Regions from separate parts of the Paenibacillus hubeiensis genome, predicted to be linked through region 3. Evidence: predicted binding sites of a transcription regulator. Region 3 holds the regulator's gene; each other region holds the start of a gene.
What was found. The regulator Rex, encoded in region 3, represses fermentation and respiration genes when NADH is low (regulators of the CRP and FNR family bind a similar motif). The targets are predictions, from matches to a motif close to TTGTGAAATATTTCACAA.
Positions count from the first base shown of each region.

Region 1 (7,670 bases), on a different contig from region 3:
CCTTCAATGTCTCGGGCAGACATGCCGGACATATGAAATAAATTATAAATCAATACGCCGTATTCATCCACTGTCGACTGGCGTGAGGTACTCAAGCGAAAATGATGGAGCAGCTCCCGTCCCCGGTATACCCCAAGCACGATATTGCTGTTGCCCACGTCCACAACAAGAATCAAAGAGGTTCACCCCTCCTTCTTTTCGTTTAAATCCAGGCTGATATCGAGGCTCTCGAAAGAATAGGTTAACCTGCCTACCGAAATTACATCCACACCCGTCTCGGCAATTCCCCGGATCGTCTCCAAAGATACATTTCCTGAAGCCTCCACCTTAACATGTGGGGCCTGCTCACGAATGACGGCGACGGCTTCACGCATCAGGCCGGGCTGCATGTTGTCGAGCATGATGATGTCCGCGCCGGCCTGCAGCGCTTCCTGCACCTGTTCCAGATTCTCCGTCTCTACTTCAATGGTCATTGTATGCGGGATAGCCCTTCTTGCCCGTTTGACCGCTTGAGTGATACCGCCTGCACCTTTAATATGATTGTCTTTGATCATGACTGCATCATAGAGGCCAAACCGATGATTCGCTCCCCCGCCGACGCGTACGGCATACTTCTCCAGCATGCGGTGGCCCGGCGTCGTTTTGCGCGTATCCACCAATCGGGTTGGCAGCCCTTCCAATGCGTCCACATACATACGCGTGCGGGTCGCAATGCCGGACATGCGTTGGAGCAGATTCAAGGCAAGTCGCTCTCCCGTCAGCAGACGATGCGTACTGCCCTCCACCTCGGCTAAAATCGTTCCACGTGTAACACGATCGCCATCTTTCACTTTGGCGGCAAAAGAAAGCGTTCGGTCCACCTCGCGGAAAACAAGCTCGGCTACATGGATTCCGGCAACGATACCATCGTCCTTGGCATGGATCACCGCTTTGGATTGATGACCTTCCGGGATTGTTACAGTTGTCGTTACATCACCCGAACCGACATCTTCGCGAAGCCAGCCCTTAATCGATTCAATCAGTGCTTCATTATATCCATCGAGTATCATGACATCAATTCCTCCACGATCGCTTGTTCCCGCTGCTGCAGGCTGTGTCTCTGCCAAACCGCGTCATTACGTTCGGGGTAATCCTCACGATAATGAGCTCCCCGGCTCTCCTGCCGGTGCAAGGCTCCGCTTGTCACCAGCCAGGCACATGTCAGCAGGTTTGCATATTCCATTTCCTCAACTTGCTCAAGCTCCTGTTCAAAAAAGGCCATCTCCTGCTTCAACTTCTCGGAGGCTTCGCGCAATCCGTTCAGGTTACGCCGCAATCCGACTTGTCTTACCATTAGCTTCTGTAACCGTAGACGCCGCTCGGAAACAGGTTTTTGATCTAACGTTAACCGGTTGACTCTTGGATCAGGGTTCCCGATGAAACTTGTTTTCGAATGGTTTTCCTCCTGTGCAGTTAACGGAGGCAGCTGAGAAATCCGTTCGACGATGCGGCTTCCGAACACGATCGCTTCGGACAATGAATTGCTGGCCAGACGGTTTGCACCATGCACGCCTGTGGACGAGACTTCCCCGCAAGCGAACAATCTTGAAATGCTGCTCTCCCCGTTCATATCCGTCTTCACGCCACCCATCATGTAATGGGCCGCAGGAGCGACGGGTATCCAATCGGATGTCAAATCAAGTCCGTAACGCATGCAGGTTTCATAAATGGTTGGAAAACGGTGTTTGACCATCTCTGCCGATTCATGCGTAATGTCCAGATAAACAAACGTGCTGTTCGTAGCTTCCATCTCGCTAATGATCGCCCTTGCTACGATATCACGCGGTGCAAGCTCCAGCTGCGCATGATACCGCGCCATGAACCGTTCGCCCTTCACGTTGCGCAGATACGCGCCCTCGCCGCGAACCGCTTCGGAGATCAGGAATCTCGGGGCACCGGGATAACAGAGCGAGGTTGGATGAAACTGAATGAACTCCATATCACGAACGACGGCGCCAGCACGATACGCCATAGCTACCCCGTCGGCTGTCGCTACTTCCGGGTTCGTTGTGTATCTATACAGCTGCCCCGCTCCGCCTGAGCAGAGCACCGTCGCTTTTGCCTTCACAAACACTCTTGTTCCATCAGGCTTTTGCACAAGCACGCCTCTACACTCGCCATCCCCGGTTATCAAGTCGATGACGAAGTGTTCATCCCAAACGTCGATGCCGGGATGCTCGCTCACTTCAACGGCCAGCGCACGCACGATTTCGTAGCCTGTCGCATCTCCGTTTGCATGCAGTATGCGGCGGTGGCTATGCGCGCCCTCCTGTGTCAGTGCCAGCTCGCCGTCCTCGAGATCGAACGAGGTGCCCAGGCGGATCAGTTCCTTGACTCCGTCGGGCCCTTCATTTACCAAAGCTTCCACCGCTTCAGGACGACAAAGCCCGGCCCCGGCCACCATCGTGTCCTGCAGATGGTATGCCGGCGAATCGTCCTCAGCAATCACCGCGGCGATGCCTCCCTGAGCATAACGGGTATTGCTTTCGAGCAACGATTTCTTCGTAATCATGAGTACGCGGTTCTGCGCGCTCGCCTTGATGGCCGTAAACAAACCTGCGATGCCCGATCCAATCACCAGCACATCCGTTTCATGCACCGGCAGCAGGGATATATCAAAATCTACTACATATTGCGGTATCATGTTATTCACCTGTCTTGGAGCAAGAGTAGCGCACGCTACTTCACGAGTAACATGCGCTCTAGCGATTCTCTGGCTTTATCGGCAACGGCCGGCGGTACGTAAATTTGCGGTTTCATCGTTTCCAGGCATTTCACCAGTTTCTTCAGGTTGTTGACCTTCATGTTTGGACATACGAGGAATTTGGTCGCGAAATGAAATTGTTTATCCGGGCTGTCCAAACGAAGCTGGTAGCCTGTTCCGTCTTCGGTTCCTACGATGAATTCTTTGGCCGTAGAATTTTTGCAATATTCCAGAATGGCCGTTGTGCTGCCTACGAAATCCCCCATGGCCACTACTTCCGGGCGGCATTCCGGATGCACGACAAATTCGGCGTTCGGATACTTGGCTTTCATCTCCACAACATCTTTTACAGTCAGCATGTCATGTGTGTTGCAGTAACCTTCCCAAATAATCATTTTCTTGTCCGTGTGCTGCTGCACATAATGGCCCAGATTTTTGTCCGGCACCCAGATGATTTCGTCAGAATCGACAGATTGAATGACTCTGACCGCATTGGCTGATGTACAGCAAATATCGGTTTCTGCCTTGATTTCGGCGGAAGAGTTGATGTAAGTAACAACCTTGGCATTCGGATGCTGGGCTTTCAGCTTTCGCAATCCGTCCACATTCACCATATCTGCCATCGGGCAGCCGGCACGTTCGTCCGGGATGATAACCGTTTTGTTCGGCGCCAAAATCTTAGCGCTCTCCCCCATGAAGTGTACGCCGCAAAAAACAATGACATCGGCATCCGTCTGCGCTGCCTTCTGGGCAAGCAAGAACGAATCCCCACGAAAATCGGCGACCTCCTGCACCTCGTCACGTTGATAATAATGGGCAAGAATAATGGCGTTACGTTCTTTTTTCAACTGCAGCAGCCGCTCCCGCAGCTCCCGATTCATCTCAGCCTTGCGCTCTAATGCCAGAGCTTCCACCTGCGATCCTCTCCTTTATCAGGACAGCGCATAGCGCTGTGTTGTATAAGGTTGTGTACCGTAATTTTCGCTTGAGAAACGAATCACAAGCGGTTTAACACCTAATGTACACAACGTTCACGAGTCTGTCAATTAATGAAAACGCCACAGAATTGCCACGTATCGGCCCATTTCCTGCCCGGTTCGCGTCCTAGCTCTCCATTTGCGTTATCTTGATCCATTCATGTATTTTTGCAAAAAAAAGAGAGCCGGAAGGCTCTCTTTTTAATCCGCGCTAACAACGAGCGGTTATGATTATGCTTAGGATGTCGGCTTCGAACCACCATCGCTTGGATCGGTGCTATCGCCTTTATCCAGGTTCGGAGCTTCGTTGGGAACATCTCCGGCCGGTGTCTCAGGCACTACATCATCCTTGCCTTGAATACGAACGCGCACATCACCGATATTATCAATGATTGCCTCGCCGCTTTCATTAGGTGTACCTTCATTGCCATTGTCGCTGGCGGCTTTATTGCCCAGGGATCCTGTTTCAATCAATTGCTTGATTTGTTCCATCTCCAGGGTTTCTTCTTCCAGCAACGTTTGTGCAATCAGGTGAACTTCCTTCGAATGTTTCACGAGCAGGTCTTTACATTTCTCATAACATTCCGTGATGAAACGCTGCATCTCCTGATCGATCTCATAAGCGATGGAATCCGAGTAGTTTTGTTCGTGACCGATATCGCGACCAAGGAACACTTGCCCTTGCGAGCTGCCGAATTGCATTGGTCCCAATTTCTCGCTCATACCGTACTCCATTACCATGCTGCGAACAATACCTGTTGCTTGCTGGAAGTCGCTATATGCGCCAGTACCAATCTCGCCGATGAACAATTCCTCTGCTACACGGCCCCCCAGGAGACCCGTAACTTTGTCCAGAAGCTCTTGCTTGGTGACGAGCATGCGATCCTCTTTTGGCAACATGATGACGTATCCACCCGCGCGTCCACGCGGTATAATGGTCACTTTATGTACCATATCGGCATGTTCCAGGAAATAACCTACGATGGTATGACCCGCTTCGTGGTAAGCAACGATGCGTTTCTCGCGATCACTGATGACACGGCTTTTCTTCTCCGTACCAACGATGACACGGTCAATCGCTTCATCTACCTCGCGCATCGAAATATCTCTACGATTACGGCGTGCCGCAAGCAATGCCGCTTCGTTCAGGAGATTTTCCAGATCCGCACCGGAGAATCCGGTTGTACGCTTCGCGATCACATCCAGCTTCACATCTTTGGTGAGCGGTTTGTTACGGGAATGTACTTTCAGTACAGCTTCACGGCCTTTAACATCCGGACGATCTACCGTAATTTGACGGTCGAAGCGGCCTGGACGCAGCAACGCCGGGTCGAGAATGTCTGCACGGTTGGTTGCGGCAACGATAATGATGCCTTCGTTCGCCCCGAAACCGTCCATCTCAACGAGCAACTGGTTCAGCGTCTGCTCACGTTCATCGTGACCGCCGCCAAGTCCGGCACCACGTTGACGTCCCACGGCATCAATCTCGTCAATGAAGATGATACATGGTGCGTTTTTCTTTGCATTTTCAAACAAATCGCGTACACGGGAAGCACCGACACCGACGAACATTTCCACGAAATCGGAACCGGAAATGCTGAAGAACGGCACTCCTGCTTCACCCGCTACGGCACGCGCAAGCAAAGTTTTCCCCGTACCCGGAGGACCTACAAGCAACACGCCTTTCGGAATCCGTGCGCCGACGGCCGCAAACTTGCGAGGATCCTTGAGGAAGTCAACGACCTCGACAAGCTCCTGCTTCTCTTCGTCCGCACCGGCAACATCTTCGAACGTGACCCGTTTCTTCTCTTCATTGTAGAGACGGGCACGGCTTTTACCAAAGTTCATTACTTTACCGCCGCCGCCTTGAGCCTGATTAAACAGGAAGAAGAACAGGAGGAACATAATGATCAAAGGAATAAAGGAGGTCAGCAATGTCAACCAAATGCTGTCACCTCTCATGGGCTCCTGATTAAACTCGAAATTATTGGTTTCGCTTGCCTTTACAAGCTCCCCAATCGCTTCGTCTGTAGGAGGAATGTACGTCGAGAAATTTTCTGATTTGGCTTCTGCTGGCTTGGTTCTGTAATGACCGGTTACCAGAAATGACTGTCCATCGAACTGAACCGTCAAATCTTTGACGTTATCGGCCTGAATCGCCGAACGCAACTGATCATATCTAGGATTATCGGTGGCTTCGCCGCCATTGCTGACGAATTGGACTATGCCCACCACAACTAAAAAAAGAATCAAATAAAAACCAGAATTCCGGATGAACCGATTCATCCCCTACCTCCTCTCGAGACACTTTATTTATTTTAACATAGCCCGATATGGCTTCTCAACAGAAGCAAAAAAGCCGCTCGGGGCTGGGGTCCAGCACAGATTAACTGGTGTAAACCTCTGGTTTCAAGATCCCGATATAAGGGAGGTTCCGATACTTCTCGGCGTAATCCAGACCGTAACCAACAATAAAGGCATCCGGAATGTCAAAGCCCGTATAATGCGCTTCCAGCTCGACCTTGCGGCCGGACGGCTTGTCAAAGAGTGTCACTACGCGAACCGATTTGGCTCCGCGGCCTTGCAGCAGTTCGATTAAATAACTGAGCGTAAGTCCGCTGTCGATGATATCTTCAACAATCAGGACCTCGCGTCCATCGACGGATACGTCCAAATCCTTGATGATTTTGACAACGCCGGACGATTTGGTTGAAGCGCCGTAGCTGGATACCGCCATGAAATCCATCTCCACGGGTACAGTAATGTTTTTAACCAAATCAGCCATAAATATAAACGCACCTTTGAGCACGCAAATGACCAAAGGATTGCGACCTGCATATTCGGCGCTCAATACTGCACCAAGTTCCTTCACCTTGTTTTGAATCTCTTCCTCGCTGATCAATACTTCCTGAATGTCGTTCTGCAACTGCGTGAACCTCCTAAGTTATACTATGAAAGCCTTACCTGAACCATAACCACTACCCCTGAATCGCTGAATCGCCTACAGTCATGTACAGAATGGCAGAAGTATCCTCCTTCACCGGAGCCAGACTGGACCGGCGCACGCCCGGCAACCAAATAATGTTGCCAGCACCGTCACATACCACAGGAATGCGTGGTCGGACAGAGGGAGGTACCTTTTCGTCGATGAAAATATTTTTCACCTTTTTGCTTCCGTTTAATCCCATGACCTTCATGGTATCTCCAGGTAACCGTGAACGCACAACGAGCGGCATGATCAGTTCGTCCGCATCAAATGCGGCCACGTCAGCCGATTCGGGTGCAAGGTAGTCCTTGGGGCTCAGGGGGAATAACCGCAGTTGACGATTAATCTCCATGAGCGAAAGCTCGCAAACTCCGCTCCATCGCTCGAGACGATACTCATAAGATTGATCCTGTACTTCATTCCGTACGCCAAAGGAAATATTGTCGTATTCCCGAGTACAGACAAAGGTTTGTCCCAGATCCAGACTCCAGGTCGTCGAATCGTTCTCCGTGACCTTGCGCCGAATGGTTTCGATCCGGGTAAAGTCGACAAAATCACTGTCCAAAGGCAGATAATTCAATATTAGTTTAATCAACCTCCGTTGTAAAGCGACATGTAACTTCAAAAAGGAAGGCAACTCAAAGGTCTGCCTTCCGCCGTTCTTCTGCACTAGACAGCTGTATGCGTCGAGTGCACCCTGCCCCATGAATTCGTCTTCATCGCCCACGATTTCGGCAAGACGATTCAAAGACGGCGTGATCTGTCCGTTAAATTGCTCCAAGAAAGGGAGCACATCCAGACGGATGGCATTCCGTGTATATTTTCGGTTGGTGTTCGACTCGTCGTTCACATACGGGAAACCTTGTGTATTACAAGCTTCTACAAGGTCCGTCTTGTTTATACGAAGGCATGGCCGAATTAGTTCCACATTTTTTTCGCGACGTTTAAACCTCATGCCAGCAAG
Region 1 is NZ_JAVYAE020000022.1:16,093-23,762, forward strand. It holds gene RSX24_RS30110 (type III pantothenate kinase) at 1-176, opposite strand, end outside; gene nadC (carboxylating nicotinate-nucleotide diphosphorylase) at 183-1,049, opposite strand; gene nadB (L-aspartate oxidase) at 1,046-2,683, opposite strand; gene nadA (quinolinate synthase NadA) at 2,719-3,657, opposite strand; gene ftsH (ATP-dependent zinc metalloprotease FtsH) at 3,958-6,006, opposite strand; gene hpt (hypoxanthine phosphoribosyltransferase) at 6,107-6,646, opposite strand; gene tilS (tRNA lysidine(34) synthetase TilS) at 6,699-7,670, opposite strand, start outside.
Region 1: nadA (quinolinate synthase NadA) is a predicted target of Rex. The motif match lies at 3,729-3,746, and genes of this name have one in related genera.

Region 2 (7,670 bases), 180 kb from region 3:
AGCTGCCAAAATCCTGCTTGAAGCAGCAGTGAAGCATGGTGCTCCGGCCGATTGCATCCAATGGATCGACGATCCTTCCATGGATCGGACCAATGCCCTGATGAATCACCCTGACGTAGCGCTTATTCTGGCCACAGGCGGATCAGGCATGGTACGGGCCGCATACAGCTGTGGTAAACCGGCACTGGGTGTCGGACCAGGTAACGTTCCTTGCTTCATTGAGAAAAGCGCGGACATCAACCAGGCGGTGACCGACCTGATTCTGTCCAAATCGTTCGACAACGGCATGATCTGCGCATCCGAGCAAGCCGTCATCATCGAAGAAGCGATTTTCGACCAGGTGAAAAAGAAAATGATCGCCAGCGGCTGTTACTTTGTGAACAAAGAAGAGCTGGCAAAGTTGACGCCAGGCGTGATCAATGTCGATAAATGTGCGGTCAATCCGGCGATCGTAGGCCAATCCGCCGTCAAAATCGCCGAACTGTGCGGCATTGACGTTCCGGCAGGCACCAAAATCCTCGTTGCCGAAATCGAAGGCGTAGGCACGAAATACCCGCTGTCGGCCGAAAAACTGAGCCCGGTGCTGGCTTGCTACAAAGTGAAAAACGCAGCCGAAGGCATTGAGCGCGCAGCGGAAGTGGTTGCTTTTGGCGGCATGGGCCACTCCTCGGTGATCCATTCGAACAATGAAGATGTCATCACCAAATTTGCGGATCGTTTGCAAACAGGCCGGATTCTGGTCAACTCGCCATCCACGCATGGGGCGATCGGCGATATTTACAATACGAACATTCCGTCCCTGACGCTGGGCTGCGGCTCGTATGGACGCAACTCGACGTCGTCGAACGTATCTGCCGTCAACTTAATCAACGTGAAAAGGGTGGCTCGCCGTACCGTGAATATGCAATGGTTCAAAGTGCCGAACAAAGTCTATTTCGAAAAAGGCGCAACGCAATATCTCGCCAAAATGCCGGACATCACCCGCGTTGCCATCATTACGGACCCTGTGATGGTGAAGCTTGGTTATGTCGAAAAAGTAGAGCATTACCTGCGTCAGCGCCAGACTCCGGTTGCGATCGAAGTGTTCTCCGAAGTCGAACCCGATCCATCGACAACGACGGTTGATCGCGGAACCGAGATGATGAATCGCTTCCAGCCGGACTGCATCATCGCCCTCGGCGGCGGTTCGCCGATGGATGCCGCGAAAGCGATGTGGCTGTTCTACGAATACCCGGATACCGACTTCAACAACCTGAAGCAAAAATTTATGGACATCCGCAAACGGATCTATAAATATCCGCGCTTGGGCATCAAAGCGAAATTCGTAGCCATTCCGACGACATCCGGTACAGGATCGGAGGTTACCTCGTTCGCGGTCATTACGGACAAAGAGAAAGGCAATACGAAATATCCGCTGGCTGATTACGAATTGACGCCTGACGTGGCTATCGTGGATCCGGAGTTTGTGTACAGCTTGCCGAGAACCGCAGTGGCGGATACGGGCATGGACGTTCTCACCCACGCGATCGAAGCTTATGTGTCGGTCATGGCGAACGATTATACGGACGGTTTGGCGATCAAAGCGATCCAACTGGTGTTCCAATACCTGGAGCAATCGGCTTTGCAAGGCGACAAACTCGCCCGCGAAAAAATGCATAATGCATCGACGATCGCAGGTATGGCTTTCGCGAATGCGTTTCTGGGCATCAACCACAGCCTTGCGCATAAATGGGGCGGTCAGTACCACACCGCACATGGACGTACCAATGCGATCCTGATGCCGCACGTCATTCGCTACAATGCGAAAAAACCGAGCAAATTCGCTTCGTTCCCGAAATATTCGCACTTCGTTGCCGATGAGCGTTATGCCGAGATTGCCCGCATCCTCGGGCTGCCGGCCCGCACGACCGAAGAAGGCGTCAACAGCCTGATCAACGCCATCCGCAAGCTGAACAAAACGCTGGGCATCGAGGAATCGTTCCAGGAGCTCGGATTCGATCCGAAAGATTTCGAATCGCGCGTAGACTATCTGGCCGACCGTGCGTTCGAGGACCAATGTACAACGGCCAATCCGAAGATGCCGCTGGTTACCGAACTAGCCGATGTATACCGCAACGCCTTCTATGGACGGTTTGAATAAACAATAGTGCAGCATAGCAAACCATTCGTTTGAGGTTAAGGCAATAGGAGCAGGGTTCCCCGAAATGGGGAGCCCCGATTGCCGTCTTTCTGTTCAACGGAATCCTTGCGGTATCAGTTGAATTCAACAATTTACACGACAACGGAGGGACAGAAATAACCTGAAAAAGCGAAGCGTTCGCCTTTATCCCGGGAGTGTATCCTTTGAAAAATGGATCAAAAAAACGCGGGGGATAACAGTGATCGGAAGGTAGTTCTGTCATCGGAGTGGGCAAGTGTAAATGTTCTTTGTTCAGTTGATAAAATTCAATCGGGAGATATGGAGTGGATTGCGATCGGAAGTTGTTCTACTCTCGCAGTGGCTAATGTGAATTAATGTAATTCACTATGATTCAGCAATGGTGGAGTGAAGAAGCTCACTGGCTTTGTGATAAAAATCACAGAGTGTGAAACAACGTAAACGTATAATGAAAACAGAAAGAAAACAATCAATTCCGCGGTTCCGGTTCCTATAAGAGAGAGTATCGATCCGGCATATGTGAAAATATTCACATTATATCGCGGTTCTGGACACGGATGCGACGTGCGAGACAACCTGTCCCGTGTCCGGAAATCCAAATTACGGAGGGATTAACGATGTCGGTGATTGAAAAAGATGTCAAAGTGCAAACAGGCTGGAGAAACTTTGTCAAAGGTACTTGGAACAGATCCGTAGACGTAAACGATTTTCTGGTGCGCAACCTGACGCCGTATTACGGGGACGAGGAGTTCCTTGCAGGCGCAACCCAAAATACGAAGGACCTGTGGGAAATCGTTTCCGATTTGACGAAGAAGGAACGCGAGAACGGCGGTGTCCTGGACGTGGACGTGAATACGCCTTCCACGATCGTGTCCCATCAGCCGGGTTATCTGGATAAAGAGAAAGAACAGATCGTCGGCGTTCAGACCGATGCTCCGTTCAAACGTTCCATTCAGCCGTTCGGCGGCATTCGCATGATGATTGATGCATGTCAGGCTTACGGTTTCGAGATGCCTCAAGAAGTCATTGACATATTCACGAACATTCGCAAAACGCATAACCAAGGCGTGTTCGATGCCTATACATCCGAAATGCGCGCAGCGCGCAAAGCGGGGATCATTACCGGTCTTCCGGATGCATACGGCCGCGGCCGCATCATCGGCGACTATCGTCGAGTGGCCTTGTACGGTGTAGACTTCCTGATCCGGGACAAAAAATCACAGCTGAATTCGCTGGAAGTGGACGCCATGGACGAAGATGTCATTCGTCTGCGCGAAGAGATCTCCGAACAGATTCGTGCGCTGCAAGAACTGAAGCAGTTGGGCGAAATGCACGGCTTCGATATCTCCTTGCCGGCCACCAACGCCAAAGAAGCTTTCCAATGGCTGTACTTCGGCTACCTGGCTGCCATCAAGGAACAAAACGGTGCGGCAATGTCCCTGGGAAGGGTATCCTCTTTCCTGGACATTTACATCGAGCGCGACCTGCAGGAAGGCGTGCTGACCGAAGAACAGGCGCAAGAGCTGGTCGATCATTTCGTCATGAAACTGCGCATCGTGAAATTTCTGCGCACGCCGGATTACAACGAGTTGTTCAGCGGCGACCCGACCTGGGTTACCGAATCCATCGGCGGAATGTCCGTTAACGGCGAAACCCGCGTAACCAAAAACAGCTTCCGTTTCCTGCACACGCTCTATAACTTGGGCCCTGCACCAGAACCAAATTTGACGGTTCTCTGGTCCGTGAAGCTGCCGGAAGCGTTCAAGGAATACTGCACTAAAGTTTCGATCGAAACGAGCTCGATCCAATATGAAAACGACGATTTGATGCGTCCGATCTATGGCGACGATTACGGCATTGCCTGCTGCGTATCCGCGATGAAGATCGGCAAACAAATGCAGTTCTTCGGCGCCCGCGCCAACCTGGCCAAAGCGCTGTTGTATGCGATCAACGGCGGACGCGACGAAAAATCGGGCGCGCAGGTCGGACCGGAATATCCGGCGATCACCAGCGAGGTGCTCGATTACAACGAAGTGCTGAAACGCTTCAAACCGATGATGGAATGGCTGGCCAAACTGTACATGAACACGCTGAATGTCATTCACTACATGCACGACAAATACAGCTATGAACGCATCGAAATGGCATTGCACGACCGTGACATCCTGCGTACGATGGCTTGCGGCATCGCCGGATTGTCGGTAGCCGCCGATTCCCTGAGCGCGATCAAATACGCCAAAGTCAAACCGATCCGCAACGAGCAAGGCATCGCGGTCGACTTCGAAATCGAAGGCGAATTCCCTTGCTACGGCAACAACGATGATCGTGTAGACAGCATTGCGGTTGAACTGGTCGAGTCCTTCATGGGCATGATCCGGAAACACAAAGCTTATCGCAACGCACTGCCTACCCAATCCGTGCTGACCATTACGTCGAACGTGGTATATGGCAAGAAAACAGGCACAACGCCGGATGGACGCAAAGCGGGCGAACCGTTTGCTCCGGGAGCCAACCCTATGCACGGACGCGACAAAAAAGGCGCCCTTGCTTCCCTTGGCTCTGTAGCCAAATTGCCTTACGAGCACAGCCTTGATGGTATCTCCAACACATTCTCCATCGTGCCTAAAGCACTGGGTAAAGAGGGCGATATCCGCAAATCCAACCTTGTCGCCATGATGGACGGATATTTCAGCCAAGGCGCTCATCATCTGAACGTCAACGTGTTTGACCGTCAACAGCTGATCGATGCGATGGAGCATCCGGAAAACTATCCGCAGCTGACCGTTCGGGTATCGGGTTATGCCGTCAACTTCATCAAGCTGACTCGCGAACAACAGCTCGACGTCATTAACCGTACGTTCCACGGTTCGATGTAATAGAGAAGAAACAACATAAACGCACAGCGGATGCGGAAAAGAAAGGAAGAGGCAGCATGGTTAACGGACATATTCATTCACTCGAAACTTTCGGGACGGTTGACGGCCCAGGCATCCGCTTCGTGCTATTTATGCAAGGATGTCATCTGAAATGCCAGTATTGCCACAACCCGGATACATGGGCGCTTGATGGAGGCCGGGATATGAGCGTGGAAGAAGTTCTTGCGGAAATCGAGCCCTACTTGACCTATTATCGCAGTTCCGGTGGCGGACTTACGGTGTCGGGAGGGGAACCGACGCTGCAGGCTCATTTTGTGGCCCAAGTTTTCAAGGAAGTGAAGCGGCGTTGGGGACTGCATACCACCTTGGACAGCAACGGCTACAATGAACCGGATCGCATTCTTGACTTGTTGGACCATACCGATCTGGTCATGCTGGACCTGAAACATATCGATGATGAAAAGCATATCCAGCTTACCGGGAAATCCAATGAGAGAACGCTTCGTATGGCCCGCTGGTTATCCGATCATGATCGGAAAATGTGGATTCGCCACGTATACGTGCCCGGCATTCACAATGATGAGCAGGATTTGCTTAATCTGGGCCGATATATCGGCACGTTGAACGGGGTAGAGAAGTTTGAGATTTTGCCCTATCACCAGATGGGCATCTACAAATGGCAGGCGCTGGGTAAGGTGTACCCGCTCGATGGCGTGCCTTCTCCAACCGAAGAAGAGGTGGAACGGGCGTATCGCCTGATTGAACAGGGCCGGAAGGAAACGGCTGGCACACTTGCTGGGGCGAAATGATCCAGATCCATGGGTCTGCTAGAAATCAACAAACGTATATATGGATCCGCTATTCAGGCAGTCTTTGCGACCGATGTCGCCGAGACTGTTTTTTGTTGCATTTTACAGGAGGAACACGAAGAGGCTTGTTCAGTGAAGGATTTTATCCCCTCATTGATGAATTGTCATCCTTACGATGGAAGCTCCGGCTTTTTATAATCAGAGTGTAAAACCAAAAGCGCAAAATGCCGAGGAGGGTCAACGACGATGAAAAAAAGAATGATCATGCTGCTCTCACTGCTGCTTGTCACTTCCTGGACGCTGGCTGCATGTTCGGGCTCAGGGAACGAAAATCCGCAGGGAGCCTCAGGTTCGGCCCCGGAAACGAGCAAGGAACCGGTGGAAATGCTGCTGCGTCACACCCAAGTAGGAGCGGATAAACAGAAACGGCTGGCCATTCTGCAGGACGTCGTCGACAAGGTGGAGAGCGAGGTGCCTAATCTGACCTTTACGCTGGACGGGGTCGAATCCGATGTGAACCGGAAGGAAAAGCTTCGCGGAGAGATGGCTGCCGGCAATCCGCCGGATATATTCGAACTGTTCGGCAGTCCGGATTCGAAGGTGTATGCCAAGGAAGGCATGCTGCTGGATCTCACGCCGATTTTGCAAGAGCTGGGCATCCAGGATCAGTTTACATCCCTTGAACCGTTCACGTATGAAGGCAAAGTATACGGACTGCCGATCGGGGGTTCGGGTGAAGGTTTTTTCTACAACAAAGAATATTTCGCACAAAAGGGCTGGCAAGCACCGACCACCATGGCTGAACTGGAAAACATGCTGGCCGAGATCAAAGCGGATGGCAAAGTACCCCTTGCATCTGCTTCCAAGGCGGGCTGGGTCCCGCTGATGTTAACGAACCACCTGTGGTCCCGTTACGCCGGGCCCGAGATTACCGCGAAGTTTGCAACAGGTGAAGCCAAGTGGACCGACCCGGGCGTGGTTCAAGGCTTTGCGAAGCATAAGGAATGGGTCGATAAGGGTTATTTCAAAAAAGGCGAGCTCGGCTTCGAATACGCAGAGTACACGACTCAATTTACAAGTGGCGAAGCGATACTGATGTATGACGGAACATGGAAATCATCCGTATTCAAGGAAGGACAGAGCGGGGAATCGCTCATCGGCAAAGTTGGATTTTTTAATATGCCGCCGGTAGAGAACGGAGTAGGGGACCAGACCTCACTCATGCGTGACGTCAATAATGGCTATGGTTTCTCGGCAGCCGTAGCGGAAGATCCTCAGAAGCTGGAGGCGGTAAAAGCGTTTATCAAAAACTTCTACAATGAAGACATGCAGGTGCGCGGACTTGTGGAAGATGGGGTGCTGCCTGCCATGAAGCTGGATGAGAAGGTGTTAACAGACAGCATTACCGATGAACTGATGAAAGAAATCGTTGCTGTCCTGAATGCATCCAAAACGTCATTTCCGGCATTCGACGCGCTGGTTCAGGCGGATGTAACCACCGAGATCAGCAACCTGCAGATTCAAAAACTGATCGGCGGGCAGACCACGCCGGAGAAGATGGCGGAGGAGCTGCAGCAAGTTCAGGAGGAAGCGAACGCATCCGTGGAATAACGGATACACCTGGACCATCGCTGCAACTGAAGTTACTGAAGGAGGCTGAACATGAATACTTCACTCCGCAGCCCGCTGATCTATGCGCTGTTTGTATTGCCGGCATTGATTCTGTTTGTAATGTTTTTTCTGTATCCGATCGGCAGCTCCCTGTATTATAGCTTGACCAGCTGGAACGGCGTTTCGACAGACCCACGCTTTGTGGGTTTGTCGAAT
Region 2 is NZ_JAVYAE020000004.1:297,765-305,434, reverse strand. It holds gene adhE (bifunctional acetaldehyde-CoA/alcohol dehydrogenase) at 1-2,140, shown strand, start outside; gene pflB (formate C-acetyltransferase) at 2,776-5,034, shown strand; gene pflA (pyruvate formate-lyase-activating protein) at 5,091-5,843, shown strand; gene RSX24_RS14710 (ABC transporter substrate-binding protein) at 6,090-7,454, shown strand; gene RSX24_RS14705 (carbohydrate ABC transporter permease) at 7,506-7,670, shown strand, end outside.
Region 2: pflB (formate C-acetyltransferase) is a predicted target of Rex. The motif match lies at 2,676-2,693, and genes of this name have one in related genera.

Region 3 (7,670 bases):
TCGTACTTGAAGAAACCTTCGCCCGTTTTCACGCCGAGATGTCCGGCGCGTACCATTTTTTTGAGCACGGTGGAAGGACGATATTTCAGTTCGCCGAATTCGCGGAACATTCTTTCCAGAGCCGCTTCAACGGAATCCAAACCGAAACGATCGGCCATTTCGAGCGGTCCATGCTGGAAGTTGTATCCGATGCGCATCGCGTCATCGATGTCCTCTGCGGAAGCGACGCCTTCCTGCAGAACGTGCAGCGCTTCGTTAATCAGAAGGCAGATCAGGCGGGAAGTAACGAATCCAGGGGATTCATAGATCATGACGCCTTTTTTGTCCAGGACCTCTTCAACGAACCTTCTGGTTTCGTCAAAGGTGCCGTCCGAAGTTTTCAACCCGCGAATAAGTTCTACAAGATCAACCCGGGATACCGGGTGAATGAAGTGCATGCCAATAACACGCTCCGGATATTTGGTCGAGCTGGCTAGCTCGGTCAAACTCAGCGTGGATGTGTTGCTTGCAAGAATGACGTTTGCAGGACAAACTTCGTCCAGTTTGCTGAATACAGCCTTTTTGGCTTCGAGATCCTCGGAAACCGTTTCGATCACCATATCGCAAGAACCCAGCTCGGCCAAGTGCGCTACCTTGGTAATCCGGGAGAGAATCAATTTTTTCTCGGCCTTCGTAATGGCCCATTTCTCCAGTTGTTTATCGAGGTTCGTCTCGATCATGTCGTAGGCATGATCCAGCTTCTCCGCCGTTTTTTCTACCAGAAGCACATCCAGTCCTTTGGCTGCGAGCATTTGGGAAATCCCTTGCCCCATCGTGCCGCCGCCGACAACTCCTATTTTTTTGAAAAACATGGTTTCTGCTCCATCCTTTCGCTTCTCTATTTCTCTATTGTACCCTGTTCGCCGAAAATTACAAATTTCGACCCAACAACTAATAATATCTTAGCACGAGTAAAAAGTAAAAAAAAATAACCGGCATACACAAATTATGCCGGTAAAAGGGCGTTGTCACGAAATTGACAACGAAATTGCTCCCCTGACAAAACTTCCTCCTTCATGAGGATATCCAGGGAGTTGTCGAAGATCGGTCTCTGTTCTTCAAGCAAGCGTTTCGTCTCATCCATCAGGGCCTGCAGAATCTCTTTATTTTCCCGCATCAGCTCTTCGGTCGTCACCATGTCCATGTTGACGATGCCCAGCGACGTCAACCCGGAAGACATCATCGTCTGCACGACGTTGGTTGCCTGCTCGAAGTCATTGCGCGATCCCGTACTGCGGCCGCCATAATACATCTCTTCGGCAGCTGCGCCGCCAAGCGCAATCATGATCTGTTCTTCCAAAAAACGTTTCGTATACAGGAATTGCTCCTGCTGAGGATTGTGCCGCACATATCCAAGAGCCTGTCCGCGAGGACTCAAGGCCACCTGGCTGACACTTCCCGGCCGTACCAGTTCGGCCATAATAGCATGGCCCAATTCGTGAATGGCGACCCGTTTCTTCTCTTCCACCGTGGACTCGCGGTCGGTCTTTTCGCCCATCATGACCTTATCGATCGCCAAGGACAGGTGACGCTGTTCGATCAGCGGCAATCCTTCGCGCATCGCATAAATGGCCGCTTCGTTCATGACACTTTCCAACTGGGCTCCCGAAAATCCGTACGACTCCTCGGCCGTTTTCTCAAGGTCCACATCCTCTGTCAACGGCTTGTTGGCCGCGTGCAATTCCAGAATGTGCTTCCGTCCCTTCTTGTCGGGCAGATCAACCTGAATGTGACGGTCGAAGCGTCCAGGACGCGTGAGCGCACTGTCAAGCATCTCCTTGCGGTTGGTAGCTGCAATCAGCAAAATGCGCGGCGTGTCGGAGGAATAAATCCCGTCCATCTCGGTCAACAGCTGGTTGAGCGTCTGGTCGTATTCGCGTTGCTGGCCGCCTTCGCGTTTGCCGCCAATGACGTCGATCTCATCAATGAAAATAATGGCATTTTCCTTGTTTTCTTTGGCAGCACGCGTTTTTGCTTCACGGAACAAATCACGTATTCTGCCGGCGCCGACGCCAACGTACATCTCAACGAACTCACTGCCCGATGCTGCTACGAACACGGAATCCGTATAGTGAGCCGCCGCTTTGGCCATCAGCGTTTTGCCCGTTCCCGGAGGCCCTGTCAACAAAATGCCCTTCAACGGCCGAATGCCGAACTTCCGAATCTCCTCGTGACGAATCAAAAAGTCCAGTGCTTCGCGCAGCTCTTGTTTGGCGCTGTCCTGACCACCGATTTCCTCAAAGGTGAGCTTGGAAGGCCCTTTTTTCTTGCGTTTGCGCTCTTGCCCGGCTCCAACCGTGATTCCTCCGCGCATTTGCATCGTCAGAATCAGCGCTCCGACCAGCAAACCTGCAATGAGAACGGGAATGATATTAAACCCTATAAATGCGAGAAAAATCAGCAACACGGGTATGAATCCAATGATAATTTCCTTTGTCCATTTAGGCATTCGGCCACACTCCTATCTGTCCCGGAACACGCGGCAAAATGACAAACTTGCTCGCATTTCCGTCCCTGAGGCTAACGTATACGTTTTTATCGTCCATCGCTGTATTGACCTTAATGCCGCCTGTAGCCATCTTGCTTAGCGTTGGCGTAATTTCAGCATACTGTTTGTTTTCCATAGCCTGAGCCACGGTGAACAACGCCTCTCCCCACCAGTTGTCAAGCGTTTCGTTGGAACGGTCGACGACGTCCAGTTTGATGGAACGTGAACCGATTAAGGTTTGTCCTTTTTTATGAATATATTGAACCAGCTTGCCCAGATCGACATCCGGCTGCAAATCAAGTTTCAACAACACGTCATTGCGGTTAATGGTTATTTGAGCGTCTTTGACCCCGTCATACTGGGTCACCATTTTTTCAATGGGGTTATGCACGGCAACCTGACGATATGCAAACCAACCTCCAAACAATACGACGGCTGAAATCACGACAGTTAAAGCAATAGGCAATACTTTTAACTTCAAGTGTGCTTCCCCTCCAAAATTAGCCCGCATGAATCCATACAGGGCGTTGTATAGTCATCTGCGGAAATGCTGCAAGCCGACAAGCACGTGCATCTTGCTAAAATTCCAGCATTTCCGTCATTCGAATTTGCACAACAAGTACATATCTGAGTATATCACATCGTATATACGATTTCGAAGGCGATTATTTGAAGAATTTATTAATTTTAACTACTTAAATCCAAAATTTTCATCAAAGTACGGCAAACAACCGATCAGCAACATTCGCTGTCGGTTGTTTGGTCGTAAGCATGTCAGCTGTTCGGAATCGTATATACCAGATCCACTTGCTCCCCATTGCTAAAACGATAGAAACGATAATAACTGTGTGTATCATCATGATAATAAACTTGCCATACATAAATTCCGTTCACGACGCCAGGCAGGATTCGCTTGATTTCGCCATTCGGGACTTCGGAAGCGAATCTTTGGCGAATTTGAGCTTCGGACATTCCGTTCTGCAGCAGCTCGCTATGCACTGCCCCCGCCCCGGACAACGGTTTCCCCGTCTCGTCGAACTTGACCCACACAATGACGTCCTGGTTATCCTTATTGGTGCCGCTCAGCGTCCAATAGATGCTGTCTTCGCCCTCTTTCTGTCCCCATACGAATTTTTGAAAATTATCGTAGGACGTCAGCTCCAGCTGCTGCTGGGCGGCCTGCAGGGCGAGCGCCTCCTGATTGCGCTGGTCCTTGGTCACATAGACGTAATAGCGCTGCAATACAATCAACGCCACGATCAGGATCAGCAGCGATATCCATATCCACTTTTTCTTTTTCTTTTTCTTCAAAAGCCGAACTCCCTTTCCCTGATGAGGCTGCGCCCATGAGAAATTAACGGGCGAGCAGGCCCTCAAACGCCGATTGAGCTTCACGCAAAATGCGTTCCTCGTCCATCGTCAGGCACTCGCCATGTTTCACCACTTGTTTGCCATCTACCCACACATGCTCCACGTCTTTGGCCGACGCCGAATAAATGGCATGGGAAATCAGATCGGTATGCGGGTACAGATGAGGCTGGTCTATGTTGACCCCGATGAAATCCGCCTTCATTCCCGCTTCAAGCAAGCCGGTATTGTCGAGGAAAATCGAGCGTGCTCCGTATGCCGTTCCAAGCAGAAGCGCTTCGCCGGCCGGAACCGCAGTCGGATCACCGGACACGCCTTTATGAATCAATGCCGCCAGACGCATCTCTTCAAACATGTCCAAATTGTTATTGCTCGCCGGTCCGTCTGTTCCCAAAGAAACGGTCACGCCCGCTTTCAGCAGCTCAGGAACTCGCGCAATGCCGGAAGCCAGCTTCAGATTGCTGCCCGGATTATGAGATACTGCAACGTTATGGCGAGCCAAAATCTCGATTTCCTCATCGTTTAAATGCACGGCATGAGCCACGAGGCAAGGCCGCGAGAAAAAGCCAAGCTTCTCCAAGTGCGCTACAGGACGCAGACCGTAATCGGTCACGTTCTGTTCCACTTCGCGCAGCGTTTCGGACATATGGGTATGAAGCGGCAAATTCAGATCATGGGCAACCTGCACAAACTTTTCTATGTAATCCGGAGGGCACGTATAAGGCGCATGCGGAGACATTACGGCAGTAATCCGTCCATTTGCCTTCCCGTTCCAGTCGCGGGCAAACGCAGCCGCTTCGCCGAGCTTGTGCTTCTGTTCCTCTTCGGAGCAAAGACCGATGACGCCGCGAGCGAGCGCTGCACGAATGCCGGATTGCTCCACGACTTTGGCAACCTGATCCATGTGATCATACATGTCCAAAAAAGCCGTCGTTCCTCCTTTGAGCATCTCAAGCACCGACAAGGACGCCCCCCAATAAACGTCCTCAGACGTCATTTTCGCCTCCATCGGCCACATTTTCTCCTGCAGCCATACCTGCAGCGCCAGATCATCCCCGTGGCCTCTCAGCAGCGACATGGCGGCATGTCCGTGCGTATTGATCAAACCTGGCAGAAAGAGCAATCCTTTTCCGTCCACTTTCGGCAGGCTTTCATCTTCTGCCGGCAAGGATTCGCCGATATACTGAATTTTGTCGTCTTCCACCACCATGTATCCTTGAACCACGTTCCATTCCAAACCTTTGTTTACGGCGAATTTGCCGTTGTGTATAACCCATTTATTTGTCGTCATCCTGCTCGTCGTCCTTTCCATTTTCCAAATAATACGCAAGGCTTAGCAAATCCGTCGTAAAGTCCGCATTATGAATACGAACATGCGGCGGGGTTTTCAAGATGGTTGGCGCAAAATTCAGGATGGCTTCGATCCCGGATTCGATCAACCGGTCGGCCACATTCTGCGCTTCGGTATCGGGGACGGTGATGATGCCGATGCGAATATTAAGGTTTCTGACCGATTCCGTCAGCTCATTCATCGCTTGCACTTTCAAGCTGTTGATTTGGGTGCCGATCTTGGGTTCATACGCATCGAATACAGCCACGATTTTCATGTTGTCCTTCAAGTAAGCATTATAGTTGGACAAGGCATGACCCAGGTTACCGGCTCCTACCAACGCAACATTGATTTGCTGGTCGATCTTCAGGATATGGCGGATTTTCTCAATGAGATACGATACGTCATACCCGATGCCCTTGCGGCCAAAATCGCCGAAATAGGCCAAATCCTTGCGGATCTGGGCCGGATTGAGGTCCAGGCGCTGTCCCAGCTCCTGCGAAGAAACCGTCGTTACCTCACGTTGGTGCAATTCACTCAAATAACGCAGATATACCGGCAACCGCCTCACGACGGCTTCCGAAATTTTATCTGATTTCATGTTTTTTTTGCTCCTCCTTGCCAAAGCGCGATAAATAGATGAAAAGGGAGGCATCCCGCCGTGTACTCTAATTCGAATCATTTTAGAGGAAGGATGCCGCCTTATATTTGATGTACTTCTTTAACGTATCAACCCGCAGCCATGTAATCTCAACAAGTGTACCGCCTTTTGCAGGCGTTTCGCAACATTGCCGAAAAATGTTCTGTCGTTTCTACCTGAATTAGGTTTGTTCAACGTCTTGTTCGAGCCATTCGCTGATGCGCGGAACCATTTGCTCGGTCAGCATGTGTTCCATTTTTGGCCCAGGCAAGGAATATAAAAAGTATTTTCCGTAATATGATTCGATCACCCGCGTATCGTATACGATAACAACGCCGCGATCCTTGGCTGTGCGAACCAGCCTTCCGAATCCTTGCTTGAAACGAATGACCGCCTGAGGCACAGACAGCTTCATGAACGGGTTTTTTTTCTGCTGCTGCAATAATTCACTTTTGGCTTCCAGGAGCGGATGATTCGGCGGCTGGAACGGTAACCTGACAATAGCCAGACATGTCAATGCATCCCCAGGTATGTCCACGCCTTCCCAAAAACTGCTCGTCCCGAGAAGCACCGTCGCTTTGGCGTCTTGGAACCTGCGGGTGAGCTTGGACCGGCTGCCGCTGTCCACGCCCTGACCGAGCAAGGAGATTTCGTTTCCGGACAATGCTTCCTTAAGCGGGTCATACACTTGGCGCAGCATGCGGTAAGACGTAAACAGCACCATCATGCGCCCGCGCGTAGCGATGGCCGTCTCGGCCAACGATCGTACCAGCATGTCCACGAAATGCGCGTCCCCGATCGACCCTTTCACGCTCGGGAAATCGCGCGGTATCACCAGCAGCGCCTGATCGCGGTAGCGGAACGGAGACGGCAGCATCGCCGTGAGCAAACGATCATGCTCCGCGGCTTCCTGCAGGCCAAGCTGGTCAATCATGAATTGAAACGACTTATCCACGGACAGTGTGGCAGACGTAAGCACGACGCTTCTTTTTTTATCGAAAAACATTTCCTTCAGCTGCGCGCTCACGTCCACGGGAACGGCATACAATTGCAGCGATTTGCTGCGGAACTGGCCGCTTGCTTCCATCCAATACACCGTGGCAGCATCGTCCATTCGCATGAAGAAGCGCAGGTTTTCGCGCAGCGTGGAAAGGTCTTTGAACAAGCCCGTAATGTCCGTGATCAAGCTGTCCGACTGATAGTCGTCCTGATCCTCTTTCAGCTCGAGCATCAGCTTGTCTCCCTTGCGAATGAGATCGCCAAGCGTGACGTAAAGCTGATTCTCCTCGTTCTGCAATTCCTCCCACTTGGCCGGCTTCTGCGTGCTCTTCAAACGCAGGGAAAATTGTCCCGTCTCTCCCGGAGAAGCGTCGGTCCGTTCCGGCAGCAGGTTAAACAGCGCCTCGCTGAGCCGATCCCATATTTCTTTGGCTTCCAGCGCAATCGGGAACATCTGGTCAATGGCCGATCCCCATTCGACGGAACGTTCATGTCCCGACAGCTGAGAACGCAGCAGCGGAAGCTGTCCGTTGCGGCTGTCTTTGAACAAACGCGTTAACGTATGCACCAATGTGAAATATTTCATATGAAGTCCAAGATGTTTTCCTGCTACATCTTCCAAGTGATGGGCCTCGTCGATGACAAGGCTCTCGTAGGACGGCAGCAGCTGATGGCTGGCCTTTACGTCGGTAAACAGCTTCGAATGGTTCGTGATGACGATGTCCGATAAGCCTGCTTCATGCTTGGCCCGGTGATAATAACATTTGCGGAACCAAGGACAGGAGCGCCCCAGACAGGATTCCGAT
Region 3 is NZ_JAVYAE020000004.1:120,200-127,869, forward strand. It holds gene RSX24_RS13795 (3-hydroxyacyl-CoA dehydrogenase family protein) at 1-851, opposite strand, end outside; gene RSX24_RS13800 (AAA family ATPase) at 986-2,488, opposite strand; gene RSX24_RS13805 (hypothetical protein) at 2,481-3,008, opposite strand; gene RSX24_RS13810 (cell wall elongation regulator TseB-like domain-containing protein) at 3,302-3,838, opposite strand; gene RSX24_RS13815 (amidohydrolase) at 3,882-5,186, opposite strand; gene RSX24_RS13820 (redox-sensing transcriptional repressor Rex) at 5,173-5,880, opposite strand; gene dinG (ATP-dependent DNA helicase DinG) at 6,047-7,670, opposite strand, start outside.